2 regions of the Limosilactobacillus urinaemulieris genome follow, and region 2 is predicted to be linked to the other one. Evidence: predicted binding sites of a transcription regulator. Region 2 holds the regulator's gene; the other holds the start of a gene.
The links. The regulator NrdR, encoded in region 2, represses ribonucleotide reductase genes. The targets are predictions, from matches to a motif close to ACACNATATATNGTGT.

Region 1 (7,684 bases), on a different contig from region 2:
AGTAAAGCATTAAACGCCCCTGTTGAGAGCATATGAACTTCATCAATAATGTAAACTTTATAGTCCGCTTGCGTTGGTGCATACTTCGCCTTATCGCGAATATCACGAATCTCCTCCACACCGTTATTCGATGCAGCATCAATTTCAATAACATCATTTAGTTGACCATTAGTAATTGCTTTACAAGTATCACACTCATTACATGGCTCACCATCTTGAGAATGATGACAATTAACAGCCTTGGCGAAAATCTTAGCCGCAGAAGTCTTCCCAGTCCCCCGTGGCCCAGCGAAGAGGTAGGCATGACTAATTTGGTGAGTAATAATGGCGTTTTTGAGCGTCCGGGTAACAACTTGTTGACCAACCATATCGTCAAACCGCTGTGGACGCCATACACGATATAATGCCTGGTAACTCATTAATCAGCTTCCTTTCCGTAATTTTAATGCTGCTTAATATTATACTAGCTTTTATCAAAAGAAAAATCATTTGAACTGAATTTAAGACAAATAAAATTTTCAATTATAAAATTAAAGAGGCCAGGAAATAAAATCCCAGCCTCACGGTTAATTTCTCAAAAAACTTAGAGCACAAGATACATCAAACTTAGTGCTGCTTCCTTCCGGACCTGACACGGTTCGTAAGCATACCCTTGCTCTAAGGCCTTACGGCAAATATCATCATACAACATTTTAATTAGAATTACTAGTCTTTTTCTTTTTTCGGGCAAGTTTCCTCTTTTTCCTTACTGCCCGAAAAAAATCCTTTAACATTTGACTACACTGTTCACCAAGAACACCAGCAGTCACATAAACCTGATGATTCAATCGCTCATCATCAAGCAAATGATACAAACTATCAACCGTTCCTGCCTTAGGATCAGTCGCCCCGTAAAAAGCATTTCTGATTCGCGCATTTACAATTGCTCCGCTACACATCATGCACGGCTCAAGAGTAACGTATAGGTCACAATCTTCAAGGCGCCAACTATGAAGGTAGGAACAAGCTTCCATAATTGCTAGCATTTCTGCATGATAAGTCACGTCCTGAAATTTTTCCCGCATGTTATGACCACGACCTATAATTTTTCCTTGATAGGTCACTACCGCACCAATGGGAACCTCATCTAACAACGCTGCTTTTTTTGCTTCAGCAATGGCCGCTCGCATAAACTTTACTTGTTCTTCTTGGGGAACCGTTACCCTTTCCCTCATCGTAAAAATTCTCCTTTAATCCATGTTAAATTTCTCTTTTCAGTGTATAATATTAGTTTGTTGATCAATCTATCATCTATCAAGAAATAAATCAAAAAGTTTCACATACATAATTGCCCACCTCATGTGCTATATATTGTGTTTCACCATTTAAAGTCACACAATATATAGCACTTTTTCATTGATTTTTTACATAAGATCGCTATACTAGAAAACATCAAATAAGACGAGCGAGGGGATCAAAATGGTTACTGTGTTTTCTAAAAATAACTGCATTCAATGCAAAATGACTAAGAAATTCTTAAAAGCCCACAACATTAATTTCGTTGAACATAATATTGATGAACAACCAGAATTTATTAACAGTTTAAAGTCAGAAGGTTTCATGGCAACTCCAGTCGTTAAATTGCCAAATGGTAATGCCTTTTCTGGTTTCCGTCCTGACGAATTAAATAAATTAACTCAAGCTATTTAATCTAATCGCAAGGACTATTCAAAATTCATCAACCTATACCGAAATTTGATGATTTTAGAGTGGTTAGTGATAGAAAGTATTTTTTATCGCAGCCACTTTTTTTATTCGCTATTTTTAATGAATGATAGAAAGTGAGAAAAAACATGGCACTGTCTGATATTGATTTAACACAAGTTAAGTACTATGACCTTAACAATGAGGTTAATATTCCTAAAGATGGCAAGATTCAGTTAGACAAGGATCAAGCCGCTCTCAAAGACTTTATTGAGAATAATGTAAAACCTAATACCAAGCAATTTGCCTCCGTAACTGCTCGCTATAAGTGGTTAGAAGACAATGACTACATTGAAGACGGCTTTATGGACAAGTATAGTGATACTTTTATTGAAAAGTTATACGACTACTTGAAGCAACAAGATTTTCATTTTCATTCATTTATGGCCGCTTACAAGTTCTATGCTCAATATGCCTTGCGAACTAACGACAAGGAATATTACCTTGAGAACTATATCGACCGGGTTGCAATGAACGCCCTTTACCTAGCAAACGGGGATGAAGATTTAGCAATGATCTTGGCCGATGAAATTATTCACCAACGCTACCAACCAGCTACCCCAACCTTCTTAAACGTTGGTCGGAAACGGCGGGGAGAGTTCGTTTCATGCTTTGCCATTCAGCCAACAGATAACATGAATACAATTGGTCGGACAATCAATTCCGCACTCCAGCTTTCCAAGATTGGTGGCGGTGTGGGAATTAATTTGAGCAACCTCCGTGAAGCTGGGGCCCCAATCAAGAAAATCGAACATGCTGCTAGTGGCGTTGTCCCGGTAATGAAATTGTTAGAAGATAGTTTTTCCTATTCTAACCAGTTGGGACAGCGTCAAGGTGCTGGAGTTGTTTACCTTAGCGTCTTCCACCCGGATATTATTGAATTTCTAGGTGCCAAGAAGGAAAATGCTGACGAAAAGATTCGGCTAAAGACCCTCTCTCTTGGAATTACCGTTCCTGATAAGTTCTATGAATTGGTTGAAAAAGACGAAGATATGTACCTTTTCAGCCCTTATGATGTGGAACGGGTTTACGGTAAGCCATTCTCCTACGTTGATATTACTAAAGAATACGATAACATGGTTGCCAATGATGAGATTCACAAAAAGAAAGTAAATGCCCGTGACCTCGAAGATGAAATCAGTAAGCTTCAACAAGAGTCCGGCTATCCTTACATTATCAACATTGACACCGTTAACCGGGACAATCCAATTGACGGTAAAATCGTGATGAGTAACCTCTGTTCTGAAATTGCTCAGGTTCAGACCCCATCTGTGGTTGCCGATGATCAAAGTTACGAGACGCTCGGTACTGATATTAGCTGTAATTTAGGTTCTACTAATATTGCCAACATGATGAACACACCAGATTTTGGTCGCTCAATCCGCGCAATCGTTCGTGGCCTAACTCGGATCAGTGACGTTGAAAGTCTCGACGTGGTTCCTTCAATTAAAAAGGGGAACGAGCTTAGTCACTCAATTGGCCTTGGAGCAATGGGACTTCATGGCTACTTGGCAAAGAATCACATTCAATACGGAAGCCCAGTTGCTGTTGAATTCACTAGTGTTTACTTCATGCTACTTAATTACTGGTCACTAGTTGCCTCTAATGAAATTGCAAAGGAACGCCACGAAACGTTCCATAATTTTGAAAAGAGCAAGTACGCTGATGGTTCATACTTTGACAAGTACGTAAGTAAGGATTGGGGGCCTAAGTCTGACCTTGTTAAGAAGCTTTTTGCGAATATCCATATTCCAACGATTGATGACTGGAAGAAGCTAAAGGATGACGTTATGGCTGATGGACTTTACAATGAGTATCGATTGGCAGTTGCTCCAAACGGGTCTACTTCCTACATTAACGATTCAACTGCAAGCTTGACACCAATCATTAATCGGATTGAAGAACGTCAAGAGAAGATGATTGGAAAAATTTACTATCCTGCTCCTTACCTTTCTAATGACACAATGCCATACTACCGTTCTGCATATGATATGGATATGCGAACAGTAATTGATACTTACGCGGCTGCTCAACAACATGTTGATCAATCACTATCGCTTACCCTCTTTGTTCGTTCAACAATGCCAGAAGGCCTCTATGAATGGAAGAATGGTCGAACAAATAAAATGACCACTCGTGATCTCAACATTCTTCGGCACTATGCTTACAAGAAGGGGATCAAGTCAATTTACTATGTCCGGACATTTACTGATGATAATGATGAAATTGGTGCAAACCAATGTGAAAGCTGTGTTATCTAAGCGAGATTAAATTGATTTTCAGATTGATGCTTGCTAAACTTAAAAATATATGAATTTTAAAAATTCACATCTTATAAAATGGTTGATTGTGAATAAGGAGCCTAATAAATGAAGCTTGAAGAATATAAACCTTTGACAGAATACAAAGCGATTAATTGGAATGAAGTTTCTGATATGATCGATAAAGCAACTTGGGAGAAGCTGACAGAACAGTTCTGGCTCGATACGCGAATTCCTGTTTCGAATGACTTAGATGATTGGCGAGAACTTGATACCGATCACCAATGGACTGTTGGTCACGTTTTCGGTGGACTAACCCTTCTGGATACTGTTCAGTCTGAAGCTGGTTTAACTGCCTTAAAGCAAGACGTTAAAACCCAACACGAAACAGCGGTCTTGAATAACATCCAATTCATGGAATCTGTTCATGCTAAGAGTTACTCAACTATTTTCTCAACATTAAACACCCCTGAAGAAATTAACGAAATTTTTGACTGGTCAGATTCTGAAGAGTTCTTGCAAAACAAGGCGGTTCAAATTGCTAATATTTACCGTAATCCAGAAGAAGATCCATTAAAGAAGAAAGTTGCCAACGTTTTCCTTGAAACTTTCCTCTTCTATTCTGGTTTCTATACCCCACTTTATTATCTAGGACATAACAAATTGAACAACGTTGCCGAAATTATTAAGTTAATTTTACGGGACGAGTCAGTTCACGGAACTTACATTGGTTACAAGTTCCAAGTGGGAATGCATGACCGGACAGAAAAGCAGCAACAAGATATGAAGGATTGGATGTATAACTTCCTTTACGAATTATATGATAACGAAGAAAAGTACACCCACCTGCTTTATGATCAGGTTGGCTGGACCGAAGACGTCTTAACCTTTATTCGTTACAATGCCAATAAGGCACTGATGAACCTCGGACAAGACCCACTCTTCCCCGACACCGCTTCAGATGTTAATCCAGTTGTTATGAACGGGATTTCCACCTCAACTGCAAATCATGACTTCTTTAGTCAAGTAGGTAATGGCTACCGTTTAGGGGCTGTTGAAGCGATGAACGATGACGATTACAACGTTGCTGATCCAAACGCTTCAAAAGATAAGAACGATAAAGAGTAAAATTAAATATCCTAATAAAAACTGCAAGATAATCTCAAATAGTGATTATCTTGCAGTTTTTGTTTAGTCTGTTCAGCTAAGAACATAGCCATCAAATATGCACTAAATATTTTTATTATAAGATTGTGAACTACATTTCAATCAATGAAAAATAAAAGATTCTTCATTAGTGGACTAGCCCAAAAATAATACCAATATTTTTATTGTTTTCTCAGTCATCGAAGTAATAAAGTTGGAAACGCTAACACTTCTTTTTACCATTGTTCATTCAATCACATAGCTATTTACTTTTTCAAAAAATATAGTATATTTACTTATGTTCAATGATTAACAAAAACAAAAAAAACTAAAGGAGCTTATTCTCATGGCTAAAGATAAGAAAAATCTTGAAACTACAACAACTGTTGATAAAGAACAAGAAGCTCAAACTATGATTAATGACTTGGTAGAGCGTAGTCAAAAGGCTTTTGACAAATTACGTTACTACAGCCAAGAACAAGTTGATAAGATCTGTCAAGCAATGGCATTGGCAGCAGAAGAACACCACATGGATTTAGCCGTAGACGCTGCAAACGAAACCGGTCGTGGTGTTGCTGAAGATAAAGCAATTAAGAATATCTATGCTAGTGAATACATCTGGAACAACATTCGTCATGATAAGACTGTCGGTATTATCAAGGACGATGATGAAGACCAAACAATTACAATTGCTGATCCACTAGGAATTATCGCTGGTGTTGTCCCAGTTACTAACCCAACTTCAACTACAATTTTCAAATCCATTATTTCTGCTAAGACAAGGAACACAATCATTTTCTCCTTCCACCCTCAAGCTTTAAAGTCATCAATCAAGACCGCGAAGATTCTTCAGGAAGCTGCTGAAAAAGCCGGTGCTCCTAAGGACATGATTCAATGGATTCCACAATGTAGTCTCGAAGCTACCAATGCATTACTTCGCCACCCTAACATTGCTACTATTTTGGCAACTGGTGGTCCTGCATTAGTTAAGGCTGCTTACAGTTCAGGTAATCCTGCATTAGGTGTTGGTCCTGGTAACGGTCCTGCCTACATTGAAAAGACTGCTAACATTGCTCGTTCTGTTTACGACATTGTCTTATCCAAGACCTTTGATAACGGTATGATTTGTGCTACTGAAAACTCAGTAGTTGTTGATGATGAAATTTACGATCAAGTAAAAGAAGAATTCAAGAAGTGGAACTGTTACTTCGTTAAGCCAAATGAATTAGATACCTTCACTGAAGGATTTATCGACACAAAGCGACACCAAGTACGTGGTCCAATCGCTGGTCGTTCCGCTAACGCAATTGCTGAAATGTGTGGTTTGAAAGACGTTCCTGAACACACTAAGGTTATCATTGCTGAATACGAAGGTGTTGGTGACGATTATCCACTTTCAGCTGAAAAGCTTTCCCCAGTTCTGACTATGTACCGGGCAACTTCTCACGAAAATGCCTTTGATATTTGTCGTCAATTACTTCACTACGGTGGTGAAGGACACACTGCTGCTATCCATACACTTGATGATGATTTAGCTACTAAGTACGGTCTTGAAATGCGTGCTTCCCGGATCATCGTTAACTCACCATCTGGTATCGGTGGTATTGGTAATATCTACAACAACATGACGCCATCCCTTACTCTTGGTACTGGTTCATACGGTGGTAATTCGGTATCACACAACGTTACCGATTGGGATCTGTTAAACATTAAGGTTATTGCTAAGCGTCGTGAAAACCGTCAGTGGGTTAAGATTCCCCCAAAAGTATACTTTCAACGCAACTCACTAAAAGAATTGCGCGACATTCCTAACATCGACCGTGCTTTTATCGTTACCGGTCCAGGAATGAGCAAGCGTGGTTACGTTCAACGAGTAATTGATGAATTACGTCTTCGTCAAAACGAAACTGCTTTCCTAGTTTTCGATGATGTTGAAGAAGATCCATCAACTAACACCGTTGAAAAGGGTGTTGCCATGATGAACGACTTTAAGCCGGACACCATTATTGCCCTTGGTGGTGGTTCACCAATGGACGCTGCTAAAGCAATGTGGATGTTCTACGAGCACCCAGAAACTTCCTGGTACGGTGTTATGCAAAAGTACCTTGATATTCGTAAGCGTGCTTACCAAATCAAGAAGCCTACTAAGTCACAATTAATCGGGATTCCAACTACTTCAGGAACTGGTTCAGAAGTTACCCCATTTGCCGTAATTACTGATTCCAAGACCCACGTTAAGTACCCACTTGCTGACTACGCATTAACTCCAAACATTGCGATTGTCGATTCACAATTCGTTGAAACTGTTCCTCCCAAGACCACTGCTTACACGGGTTTGGACGTCCTTTGTCACGCTACTGAATCATACGTTTCGGTAATGGCAACTGATTATACTCGTGGTTGGTCACTTCAAACCATCAAAGGGGTTATGGAATACCTTCCTAACTCTGTAAAGGGTGACAAGCTTGCTCGGCGGAAGATGCATGACTTCTCAACCATGGCTGGGATGGCATTCGGTCAAGCATTCCTTGGAA
Region 2 (7,684 bases):
GCTAATTTCATGATGCGCTTACGACGTGCGCGCGTAACAGTTCCACCTTTAACTCGCATGTTGAATTCCTCCTACGTGTTTTTCTTATTTCGAACGAAGTTTACTTAAATGGGAGTAACTTCTTGTAACGTTTTACGTTGGACTTGTCCATCATGCTCAAGCCACGTAATTGACGACGTTGCTTCTTGGTCTTACCGTGGAAACGGTGACTGGTGAATGAATTACCACTCTTGAATCCACCATTAGCAGTACGCTTAAAACGCTTTGCAGCGGCACGGTTAGTCTTCATCTTTGGCATAAGAAAAATTCCCTACTTTCTTAAATTAGTTTTTTGCTTTATCAGCAGCTGGGGCAAGAGTTAAGAAGATACTCCGCCCTTCCATCTTTGGTCGTTGTACAACTGTTGCAATGTCCTCAGTTTCTTTGGCCATTCTTTCAATCATGTCACGACCGATATCCTTATGGGTGATAGCACGACCACGGAATCGTAAGGAAACACGAACTTTATCGCCCTTTTCAATGAATTTACGAACGCGCTTTAACTTGACATTAAAGTCATTCGTATCGATTGAAGGGCTCAACCGAATTTCCTTAACCGTTACAGTCTTTTGCTTCTTTCGAGCTTCACGCTCTTTCTTTTGCATTTCGTAACGGTACTTTCCGTAATCCATGATCCGGGCAACAGCTGGTCGAGCCTTTGGGGCTACCAGAACCAAATCAAGGTTAGCATCTTCAGCTAATTGTAACGCCTCGCGTTTTGACTTAATTCCTAACTGTTCGCCATCTTGACCAATTAGCCGTACTTCACGAGCACGAATACCGTTATTGACAATCATATCTTGAGCTATGGCAACGCACCTCCAATTTTATTAGCGAAAGATCAAGCAAAAAAGCGGAGTGCATTCTACACCCCGCTAATAATAAACAATACTATCATTGTTCTTATTTAACTCGTCAGCCCGGCAATCCTTATCACCTAGGCGAGAAGCGGGTGCTCCTGCTTTTTCTTTCAACGTTATCTAGAATACTAAAGCGATCATTCAATGTCAAGGGAAAGCATTAAATATTTTTATCCTTTGTCACGAAGATTGGCCCCCGCCATTTCATATTGGCGAGAAAGGAACTTGATCCGCTCCATAATCCGACTCGCCTTGACCGGCTCTTCTTCTCCCTTTACATTTACCGTTAAGTGACTTTGAAGTTCATCCATTGAGAAGTTAGAGCTAAAGAACGTTGGAAGCTCTTCTTGCATTCGGTATTCCAAGATAACACCCAGAATATCGTCTCTGGCCCAAGTGGTCATCGCATCAGCACCAATATCATCAAGCACCAATACCGGGGCCTTTTTTACCGCATCAAGTTTTGAACCTAAATTATTCGTCTTAATCGAATTACGCATCTCAACAACAAAACTTGGAAAATGCATCATCGTTGTTGCAACACCCTTTTGTTGAGCAAGCTCATTAGCAATCGCTCCCAAAAGATAAGTCTTCCCAACACCAAACCGGCCATAAAGATATAATCCGGGATGAAATTCATTTGGAGAATATTGATCAATAAAATCAAGTGCTGCAGTTAAAGCATTGTTACGCGTTTCTGTGTAGTACGGTTTATCAATATAAAACCGATCAAAGGAAGCACCATGAATAAACTTAGGCATATTAATTGAAGAAACCAGTTGCTTAATATGAGCTTGTCGTTGTTGCTCAAGCAGTTTTTTAGTGGGCACATAAGTTACATCAATTTGTCCCGCATTAACAATTAATTGTGGCGAATAGCCTGGCGCTACCGTGGCCGTTCCCTTACTAATCAATTGTTTTTCGTGAAAGTATTCGTAAAGCTTAGCCTCGCCTCGCTCAATTGCCTGAGGTGAAAGTTTTTGGGCATTATTCTTCAAAAAGGCAGCAACTTCCGGATCATTCAGAACCTGACTGATCATTTGCTCATAGGCAGGACCAAAATTTTGGCTCTTCATAATTTCTTTCATTGTTTTACTCAACGATTTCATTTACTCTCATCCCCTTCAGAGCCACCCGACTTTTTTCGCCTTGCTAACCGCTGACGAAGCCGCTCTAATTGTTCTGGTGTTGGCTTCTTGATTTGCTGTTCATCTTCATTAGCCCATGCTGGCATCTTCTCTCGAACAGTAGTGGTTCGCTGGCGGTAATAGTTTGTTTGACGACTAGTACGTTTCTGCGCCTTTTGATCGTTAAATTCATGGATATGGGCAAGCGCTTCTTCAGCTGTCGCCACTCCAGCACGCATCCAATTATTAGCAATTGCATTTACATAATTTGCTTGAAGTGTCGGTCGTTTAAGCGACGCAATTACATACCATGAAAGGATATTAACAACACCTGCATCTAATTGTTGTTCTTGAATCAGGTTCCGAATAATTGCTCGTTCTCCTGAAGTCACAAATCCGCCCATCTGTTGTTTTAGCTGTTGAAGAAACGTCACCGGCGCATAGTATTTGCATGTTTCAATTAACTGCTGTTCTTCCTGTGAAAGTGTGACTGTTCCCTTTTCTTCACTAACTTTTTCTTTACCCGGCTGCTTAGCATCTACCCGGTATTTTCCAGCTATAATTTGTTTAAGTCGTTGCGGACGAATTTTGCTTGTTGTCAAATCAGTTGATTGAGTAATCAGTCGGGCCATTGTTGGCTCATCAATCCCATAAAGCTGGTGCTCTACTTCTATTAAGTCACGGTTACTACTTAGATCCTTTTCGGTTATGGGCTGACCCTTTAACAACTGCACTAGGGTCGGCCAGTCAAAATCAACGTTAACTACCTTCTTCTTTGATTTCTTCTCACTAACTATTTTTTTGCGAGTAGTAGTGATCTCTGTCGGTAAATGCGTAATCCGCTGATCATCAACATGAAAAGCATCGAAGAAGTTATGGGTTATTTCTTTTAATGTTACTTGATGACTTCCTAAAGCAAAACGGTTAGCAAATTCACCCAACTCCTTAAAGCGCGCTTCACCAACAGCCTCTAACAGCAGAATACTAAGAAGGTTATCATTAATAAATTCAGCCGGCGTAAGTGTTGGTTGAAGCTCATAAACGAATAAATCGCCAAGCTGATCAGTTTGGGTAAAAGTCCGTAGCATCCCAGTTGCTTCCAGGCGTTGAATGCCTTCTTCAGCTGTCCGCAGTCCTGCATTAAGCTGAACTAGTAATTGAGATTGGAGATGCCGATCACTAATTGCTGGTTTTTCGTTTAATTGTGTTCGTAAGGCATGAAACATCGCAAATGCGGCTGTTCCTAATATTGGCTGATAAAAAAGTTCAAAAACCTTTTCATTGAAATTTGACCATTGGTGGCTAGCAGTAACAATATATCCAGCCCCTGGATCAAATATTGATTTACTTTTAGTCATTATGGCCTCGTTCCCCCCTACTTCTTATCGCTATTTTTCATCATGGATTCCAACTCGTTCATGAATGCATCAACATCCTTGAATTGACGGTAAACACTTGCAAAACGAATGTAGGCGATTTCGTCAATGTCTTTCAATTCTTGCATAACAAATTTACCAATCACCTGACTGGAAACCTCATTTTCACCAAGGCTGCGAACTTCTTTTTCAATTTTATCAGTTACTTTTGTTAGGCGCTCCATGCTAACAGGACGTTTTTCCGCGGATCTAACAATCCCGTTTAAAATCTTTTGACGACTAAATTCTTGCCGTGTTCCATCTTTTTTTATCACTAATAATGGAGTCTCTTCATACCGTTCAAAAGTGGTAAAACGGAAACCACAGTGAATGCATTCTCGACGTCGTCTAATAAAAGTGCCATCTTCACTTGGCCGACTATCAACAACACGCGAACCGTTTTTATGACAGTGTGGACAACGCATCTGGCCTTCCTCCTTGCTTACTATTAAATAGTTTTCATTTTATCATAACTTATTATTGTGCATCTGATCAATCAATCCAGCAACTTGCCGCTTTAATTCTTCCTTACTTCCGTTATTATCAATTACAATATCAGCCAATTGTTTTTTCTTTGCTAATGGCATCTGAGAGTCAATCCGCTGCTCTGCCTCAGTTTGCGAATACCCATTTCGCTTCATTAGTCGTTGGACCTGGATTTGATAATCGGTAGCAACAACCACGACCAGGTCACATTCATCAGTATAGTTTTCCTCAAACAGGAGCGGAGCATCTAAAATAACATATGGAATTTGTTGTTTTTGGTAGTTTTTTATCTGTCGCCAAATCTCTTCACGAATCAATGGCTGCATTATCATATTCAACTTAGCTAATTTAGTTTGATCACTGAATACAAGGGAACCCAACGCCTGCCGATTTAACGTCTGGTCAGCATTCAAGATCCCACTTCCAAATACTGCTGTTAACCGTTCTAGTCCTTTTGAATGTACGGTCTGGAGTTGACGAACCACCTGATCCGCGTCAATTACCGGATACCCACTCAACCTTAGCAAAGTACTAACAGTTGATTTACCAGTTGCAATTCCACCAGTTAATCCAATTAACTTAGTCATTTTTCATCTCCAATAATGGCTGGCAATGTGGACAAAATGTGGTTCCTCGCTGGTTAACTTTTATTTTTACCATTTTTGTACCACACCGCGGACAATTATCTCCACCATGACCATATGCATTTAACTGCTCCTGAAATGCACCAGCATCGCCAAACGCATTTTTAAATGTATGAACAGTTGTCCCTTTATACTCAATTGCCCTTGATAACTCTTGAATAATATTATCATGCAGGGTCTGGATCTGCTTATCAGTAAGGGTGTTAGCGGGCTGTTCAGGATTGATCCCGCTCATCCAAAGAACTTCATCAACATAGATATTTCCTAATCCAGCAACATGGCGTTGATTAAGCAAAAACGGTTTTATTTTTCCACGGCTTCGTCGCAAGATTCGTTTAAAATAGTCAACCTTAAAATCAGTGGCAGTGGGCTCTGGACCAATTGTTTTCAACCCACCAACTGTCATCTCATCGCCGGTTTTTACTAGTGTCATTCGGCCAAATTTCCGAGTATCACGGTAGCAAAGTTCTGTTCCATCCGTAAATTTAAAGACAACGTGAGTATGCTTATCAACCGAAGCTCCTGCCGGTTGCGTATAGTAACTGCCCTCCATACGTAAGTGGGAGACCATCGTTAGGTGATTACTAAACCGAAAAAGAAGGTATTTGCCACGACGGTCAACAGTTTCGATCGTCTGACCAATCAGCGACTGCCTAAACTGTTCAACTTCATTAGTAATTGTCTTACCATAATGAACATCAATTCCATTGATCTTTCGTCCTGCAGCAATCTTTAATAATCCCCGACGAACCGTTTCAACTTCTGGTAATTCTGGCATCGATCCTTCCTCCTCAAATTATTTCTTCAAATCATACCATGTATCGCCATACTTACTATCGACCTTTAACGGAACAGAAAGTTTAACTGCTGAATCCATTACGTCAGGAACTAGTTTATTCAATACTGGGATTTCTTCTTTTGGCGCTTCAAAAACCAGCTCATCATGAATTTGAAGAAGCATTTTTGCCTTTAATTGACGCTTTTCTAATTCGTCCTGCATCTTAATCATTGCAATTTTAATGATATCTGCAGCACTTCCCTGAATTGGCGTATTCATCGCAGTTCGTTCTGCAAATGAACGCCGGCTAAAGCTCTTGGCATTAATGTCTGGCAAGTAACGACGACGATGAGTAATCGTTTCAACATATCCATTTTGCCGTGCAAACTCAATCGTGTTATGAATATAATCCTTAACTTTTGGAAATTCTTTAAAGTAATTTTGAATAAATTCGTGAGCTTGACTGCGACTAACGTGAATTCGTTGGGCTAACCCATAATCACTGATCCCATAAACAATTCCAAAGTTAACCGCCTTTGCCCGCCGACGCATGTTACGATCAATCTCTTGATCTGGTTTTAAATGAAAAATCCGGCGAGCTGTGCTGGCATGGATATCCTCACCATTCTTAAAGTCTTCCTGAAGGTTATGATCACCTGTAATATGAGCAAGGACTCGTAATTCAACCTGTGAATAATCAGAAGAGAATATCTGCCATCCCTCATGACTCGGAACAAACGCTTGACGAATAAGCCGCCCTTCTGGTAATCGTACTGGGATGTTCTGTAGATTAGGATCAACCGACGATAAACGTCCAGTTTGGGTTAATGTTTGTAGGTAACGGGTATGGATCTTTTGATCGCTCGAATGAATAACTTTTAGCAGTCCCTTAATATACGTTGATTGTAGCTTTGAGATCTGGCGATATTGAAGAATATTTTCCACAATTGGTGCCTGGGGAGCTAATTTTTCGAGAACATCAACAGCTGTTGAATACCCTGTCTTAGTTTTCTTAATAACAGGTAGCTTTAACTTTTCAAAGAGAATTTTACCAAGCTGTTTAGTGGAGTTAATGTTAAACTCTTCGCCAGCTTCTTGATAAATCTGTTCCTCAATCTCCGCGAGCCGTTCAGTTAACTTGCTCCCCATATTCTTTAACGTTTGCGCGTCAACATGAACCCCAGTAATTTCCATTTTGGCTAAAACATGGGTTAGTGGTAATTCAATATCAGTATAAAGAGGTAACTGTTCGTTTTTCTTTAACTGTTCAAATAATTGGGGACGCAATTGTTCAATTGCTCGTGCCTTATTGGCAAGATGCTGAAAGAACAGCTGATCATCATCAGGAATTGTCCTCTTAGCTCCCTTTCCATAAACTTCTTCATCTGTTTGCACATCATCATATCCATGCTCATGAGCCAATTTTCCCAAATCATTGCTATTGTCATTGGTATTCAGAAGATAGGAGGCCAGAAGAAGATCAAAATCAATTCCGTCAAGAGTAATTCCTAATCGATTCAAGCCAACGATCTGTGCTTTCGCATTAAAAACGTCCTTCTTGATTTTAGAATCGGTTAGCCAGCTTTTGACCTCGGCCGTCTTCAGTAATTCAGGATCACGACTTACTAGCCATTGTTTGCCGTTACCCAAAGCAAAACCGGCAAATGATGAAGTGTGATAATTAGGATCTGGCATCTCTAAATAAAAGCTTCCCCGATCACCTAATTTAGCAATAAGATCCAGGTTATCAGCAGTCAGTTCCGTATACTCAATTGGTGCAATTTCGGTGCCCTGATCATCTGGTGAAACAGCCATTTTCTTCAAAAATGACTGAAAATCCATCTTCTGATAGAAGTCAATTAGTTTTTCTGTTTGCGGGCCCTTATATTCAAGATCTGCTAGCTTAACTTCAACCGGTGCATCGCGCAAAATTGTGGCTAACGTCTTACATTGTCGAGCAATATCCTCCTCTTCGACTAGGTGTTCTTTCATCTTGCTCTTTTTCAATTTATCAATATTTTCATAAATACCCTCGACAGAACCAAACTGTTTTACAAGCTTAATCGCGGTCTTTTCCCCAATTTTGGTAACTCCGGGATAATTATCAGAGGTATCACCCATTAAAGCCTTCATATCGATAATCTGAGCCGGTGTGATCCCAAGCTTTTCTTGAACATGTTCTGGCGTATAATGTTCAGTATCGGTAACTCCCTTATGGGTAACTGCTACCGTAGTATGTTCACTGGCAAGTTGGGTTAAGTCACGGTCACCTGTAACAATTAAGGTCTCATAGCCAGCTGTATCACCTTCCTTAGCGAGGGTTCCGATAATATCA

Region 1: nrdH (glutaredoxin-like protein NrdH) is a predicted target of NrdR. The motif match lies at 1,373-1,388, and genes of this name have one in related genera.

The regions. Positions count from the first base shown of each region.
Region 1 covers NZ_CAKOBX010000001.1:250,181-257,864, forward strand. Annotated here, with positions in the region: gene dnaX (DNA polymerase III subunit gamma/tau) at 1-419, opposite strand, end outside; RNA gene ffs (signal recognition particle sRNA small type) at 578-664, opposite strand; gene tadA (tRNA adenosine(34) deaminase TadA) at 693-1,214, opposite strand; gene nrdH (glutaredoxin-like protein NrdH) at 1,459-1,689, shown strand; gene nrdE (class 1b ribonucleoside-diphosphate reductase subunit alpha) at 1,833-4,004, shown strand; gene nrdF (class 1b ribonucleoside-diphosphate reductase subunit beta) at 4,113-5,132, shown strand; gene adhE (bifunctional acetaldehyde-CoA/alcohol dehydrogenase) at 5,497-7,684, shown strand, end outside.
Region 2 covers NZ_CAKOBX010000008.1:69,038-76,721, reverse strand. Annotated here, with positions in the region: gene rplT (50S ribosomal protein L20) at 1-59, opposite strand, end outside; gene rpmI (50S ribosomal protein L35) at 101-298, opposite strand; gene infC (translation initiation factor IF-3) at 324-836, opposite strand; ribosomal protein L20 leader region at 880-1,009, opposite strand; gene dnaI (primosomal protein DnaI) at 1,070-2,008, opposite strand; gene MR181_RS06725 (replication initiation and membrane attachment family protein) at 2,005-3,384, opposite strand; gene nrdR (transcriptional regulator NrdR) at 3,402-3,866, opposite strand; gene coaE (dephospho-CoA kinase) at 3,909-4,514, opposite strand; gene mutM (DNA-formamidopyrimidine glycosylase) at 4,507-5,349, opposite strand; gene polA (DNA polymerase I) at 5,368-7,684, opposite strand, start outside.